One region of the Hydrogenophaga sp. GW456-12-10-14-TSB4 genome, then DNA from elsewhere that is predicted to be linked to it. Evidence: riboswitches for the same ligand, from Rfam matches in the RefSeq annotation. Region 1 holds a riboswitch; the other holds the start of a gene.
What was found. Region 1 has a riboswitch for cobalamin ahead of AC07ZS_RS02040 (TonB-dependent receptor). Riboswitches for the same ligand answer to the same signal wherever they lie in the genome.

Region 1 (2,382 bases):
ACATCCTGCACGGGATGGAAGACCACACCCAGGCTGCCGCTGGTGCCGCTGACCTTTCCGTGGGTGATGCGATTCACCTGGCGGTCTTCGCGCTCGGTGCGGTAGCTGTCGCTGCGCAGTCCCGCCACGACGGACCAGCGCTGGTTGAGCGTCAGGCGGTTCTCCAGGAAGACGCCCACCTTGTCGAGCTTCAGGTAGTACATCGGAATGGACTCGCCCAACCACCCTTGCCGGTACTGCCCCGGCACCGGGTTGAGCGCGTCCACCACAGTGGCACCACCACGGTTGTTGTCGAAACGGTCGTAGAAGCTGCGCTCGACCTGCACTCCGGCGAGGAACTCATTCTTCATGCCGGCCACCTCCCCTTTGAAGGTGGCGTAGGTGTTGACGCCGCGCTGGGTCTGCAGTGAGTAGGAGATGTCGCGGTAGCTGGAGCGCCGCACCGTGGCGGTCGTCGGCTGGTAGGTGAACACGGTCACGTCGCGGTAGCGGCGGTTGTGCTCCATGTTGTAGAGCGTGTTGCGCACCGTGATGCCGGTCGATGGTTTCCACTCGGTGTCCAGCGTGATCCACTTGTCCTGGAAGAACAGATCGCTGTCGGCGATGTTGTAGTTCTTCGTCTCGGTGCCGGGCACGGGCGCGCCATTGAACACCGGTGTGCCCAGGTAGTGCATGGGCTTCTGGCGGCCGTGGTCGGTGGCCAGCACGAAGTTCAGGTCGGGCGAGGCATCGAAGCGCAAAGCGGCGGACACCGCCAGCGTGTCCGATTGGCCGCGGTCCACCCAGTTGTCCGAACGGCGGTGGCTCAGGTCGAAGCGGTAGGAGAACCCGCCGCCCAGCGGCCCGGTGCTGCTGAGGGCCTCGTGCAGCGAGTTGTCGGAACCGATGCCCAGGCCGATCTCGTGCGAGGACTTCGTCGGGTCCGGCCGCTTGCTGACGACGTTGACGGCACCGCCGATGGCGCCGGCGCCGTACAGCACCGATGCCGGGCCGTACAGCGCTTCGATGCGCTCCACGTTCCAGGGGTCGAAGGGAAAGCTCACCACGCCGCCGGCGTTGTTGAGCTCCAGGCCGTTGTAGAGCTGCTTGACCGAGTTGGTCCCGGTGAACCCGCGGGCGTTGAGCACGTTGCCGCCGTTGCCCGGGCTGTTGGCCGAGCTGATGCCGGGGGCCAGCGTCTTGGCCTCGATGACCGAGGTCGTGCCCAGCGCGCGGACGAGTTCACCCGGCACGATGGCGATGCTGGCGGGGGTCTCGAAAGGTGTCAGCTCCAGCCGGCTGCCGGCGGTGGAAGGCTTCACCAGCGGTGTGGCAACACCGCGCTCTTCGGTGATGGTGACGGTCGCCAGCGAGGGCGTGTCGGACGTCTGGGCCCAGGCCGTGGCGCTGGAAAGAAGACAAGGGAAGGCTGTGGCAATGGCCAGCGGAAGCGCGGCAACGCGCGCACGAGGTACGGTTTTCATGAGGAAAGCAAGTCACAAAGCAGTCCTTGCCGGCATCCCCGCCGGCGCTGGACGATAACGAGCGCGGTGGCTGCCGATGCAGCGTGCGCGCTCACCTTGTTGGCCGGTATCCGGGCTGACGGAGCTGCATGCATCGCCTTCCCAGTCGCTTGTTCAAGGCGTCCAGTGGCTGTGTGATGAATGCTGAAAGGGCGGGGCTTTCGTCCGTTTGACCGTTGCGGGGGCAGCGCAGGTTGGATGCGTCGGCGCATCGTGGCTGGGGTGGTCCAGCGCAGAATGCCTTGGCCTCTTCCTGCTTCCCGTTGAACTGCGGCATGTGAACCACGCCGCGAGCACCAACGCGCGAATTGTAAGCGGTTGATACGCGGCCATGTGGCCCTTCCTTCAGTTTGTTCTGTTTGACAAAACGATATTCTCTCAAGCAGAATAAAACATTCTCTCTCATTCATGCATCGGAAAGCCCATGAGTCCCGCAAATGGCGGACACGTCAGAGCCAACGGCATCCGCCAGCACTACCTGCACTTCCCGGGTGAAGGGCGCCCTGTGGTCATCGTGCCGGGCATCGTGAGTCCCGCCGCGCTCTGGACACACGTGGGTGAGCGGCTGGTGCCGCGTTTCGACTGCCACGTGCTGGACGTGCGAGGGCGCGGCCTCTCCGAGTCGGGCCCGCACCTGGACTATGGGTTGGATGCGTGCGCACAGGATTTGATCGCTTTCGTGGAAGCTCTCGGCCTGGCGCCGCAGCCCATCGTCATCGGTCACTCCATGGGCGCGCGCATCGCCTTGCGGGCCGCCGCACAGGCCGCCGGGCGACTGCATTCCCTGGTCCTTCTGGACCCACCCACCAGCGGCCCAGGCCGTCGCCCCTACCCCGTGCCGCTGGCACGCACGCTGGCGCTGCTGCGTGCTGCACAGCGC
Region 2 (2,382 bases), on a different contig from region 1:
ATTGAGTTGCAGCGTGTGTTTGCCCTCGCGCCAGCCGTAGCCCAGCGCGAGCGCGTTCTGGTGCCGGTTGGTCGCGACGGGCCGGGTTTCGGCGTTGTCGAAGCGGTCCTCGCGCCGCTCCAGCGTCGCCGTCAACTGGTGCGCACCGAGCTGCCAGCGGTTCTGCCACAGGTAGTTGCTCAGGCGGGTCTTGGACACGTAGGGCGAGGGCCGCGTGGCGTAGCGGTCCGTGCCCTGCGTGATGCCGACCTGCGTGCTGTACACCTCGCTCCAGCGCGCCGACCAGGTCAGGCCCAGCGTGTTCACCTCGCTCAGCGCGTGGTCGTCGCGGCGCGGCGTGGTCGAGTCGTATTGCGCGTCCAGGTCGCTGGAGAGCAGCGTGGCTTCCAGCCGGTGGCCGGGCGCCACTTTCAGGCCCAGGCGGGCCGACGCCGACGTGCTGCGAAAGCCGTCGTGGTCCGGGTTGGCCGCGGGCTGCGCGTTGAAGCCGTGGCTGGTCTCGCGCGTGACGCCGAAGGCGTAGTCGAAGTCGCCGGCGGCGCCGCTGAAGGAGGCATCGAGCTTGGCTGTGCCCTGGTTGCCCAGGCCCACCTCGATCGAGGGCGTGAAGCCGCCCTCGCCCTGGCGCGTGAAGATCTGGATCACGCCCGCCATGGCGTCCGAACCGTAGACCGCCGCCGCTGGGCCGCGCAGCACTTCGATGCGCTCGATGCGCGACAGCGGGATCGCGCTCCAGGATGCGCCACCGCTGCCGCCCTGCGACTCGATGCGCACGCCGTCCACGTAGACGGCGGTGAAGCGGGTTTCGCCGCCGCGGACATAGACGCTGGTGGTGGCGCCCGGGCCGCCATTGCGGCTGATGGAAATGCCCGGCACACGGGCCAGCACGTCGGCCAGGCCGGTGGCGCCGCTGCGCTCGATGGCCGCGCGGTCCACGATGGACACGTCGGCCACGACGTCGGTCAATGGTTGCTCGACCCGGGTGGCGGTGACCACGGTTTCCTTGAGGGCGGTGTCCGCAGGGGACGAAGACGATTGTGCGTGGGCGACCGACGTGCCGAAGCCCGCCAGCAACGCCAGCGGAAGCGCGGCCAGGGGCGCGCGCAGTTTGCGATTTTTCATGATGAAGAACGGACAGGAGGCCCTCACCATCTTCCCCGACGGTGCATGGGCATCACGGTGAGGCGCCCGTTGCCAGACGCTCCACCACCTTGTTGGCCGGTATCCGGGCTGACAGACCGACCTCCATCGCCTTCCCAGATGACACGGCGTGTCGTCCAGTGGCTGTTGGATGGAGGCTGAGAGACCGTTCGCGCATGCGCTCATGGCCACTCGTCTGCTTACCGTTGCGGGGGCAGCGCAGGTTAGGTCCCATCCCTGGGGAATGACCCTCCTGCTTCCCGTTGAACTGCGGCATGTGAACCACACCGCGAGCACCAACAGCCGGCATTCTAAGCGGTACGCTCCCGGGGCAACCCTACAATGTGAAAACTTCGAGTCCCCACCATGGCCGATCCCAAGCACTTTGACCAGATCACCGAACGTGTCGAGCGCCTGTTGCTGCGACACGAGGAACTGCAGCGCACCAACAGCCTGCTGGTTGAACAGGTGCATGCGCTGCAGGCCGAGCGCGACTCGCTCAAGTCCCGGCTGATGGCCGCCCGCGCCCGCATCGATGCCCTGCTGGATCGCCTGCCCCCCGGCATGACCGATGCCGCCCCCGACACCCGCAAGGAACGATCATGAGCGCAGCGTCGGGCCGCCCCAAGCCAGCTCGCACCGCAGTGCGAAGCACGGAGGTATTTAAATGAACAAGCCCGGCAGCAAACAGATTGAAGTGCAGATCATGGGCCAGAGCTACCTGCTCTCGTGCCCACCGGGCGGCGAAGCGTCGCTGCTCGATGCGGTGGAGCGCGTGGACACCGCCATGTGCCGCATCCGCGATGCGGGCAAGGTGAAGGCGCGCGACCGCATCGCGGTGCTGGCCTCGCTCAACCTCGCGTTTGAACTCTCGCAAAAAGAAGCCGAGAGCTTCCAGGCCTCGTCGTTCGGCCAAGCCGAGCAGAGCGCGTTCGCCGAAGCCGGCGGCGGCTTCGACAGCGAGCCGCTCGATCCGCAGACGCAGGCCCGCGTGGAAGAGCTGATGCGCCGCCTGGACCAGACGCTGGACAAGGACGGCCGCCTGCTCTGATGCGCCGCCAGTCACTGCGCAGGAATATATCGACCGATGGTCCGCCAGGGGCCCATGCAGCGCCTACAATTTGCACTGTCTGCAGTGCGCGCCGGGCTTTATATTTCCTTGAACCAATGCTCATAGAGCCCGGGCTTGGTACATTGCGTGGCTGGTGCGAGCGTCTCGCGTCAGACGAACCCGAAGCCCCG

Region 2: it holds a riboswitch for cobalamin, as region 1 does, so the genes downstream of both, AC07ZS_RS13690 (TonB-dependent receptor domain-containing protein) here and AC07ZS_RS02040 (TonB-dependent receptor) in region 1, are expected to answer to the same signal.

The regions. Positions count from the first base shown of each region.
Region 1 covers NZ_JBWKZH010000002.1:193,680-196,061, reverse strand. Annotated here, with positions in the region: gene AC07ZS_RS02040 (TonB-dependent receptor) at 1-1,463, opposite strand, end outside; cobalamin riboswitch at 1,548-1,817, opposite strand; gene AC07ZS_RS02035 (alpha/beta fold hydrolase) at 1,927-2,382, shown strand, end outside.
Region 2 covers NZ_JBWKZH010000024.1:44,165-46,546, reverse strand. Annotated here, with positions in the region: gene AC07ZS_RS13690 (TonB-dependent receptor domain-containing protein) at 1-1,122, opposite strand, end outside; cobalamin riboswitch at 1,199-1,456, opposite strand; gene AC07ZS_RS13685 (DUF904 domain-containing protein) at 1,507-1,746, shown strand; gene AC07ZS_RS13680 (cell division protein ZapA) at 1,808-2,191, shown strand; RNA gene ssrS (6S RNA) at 2,265-2,382, shown strand, end outside.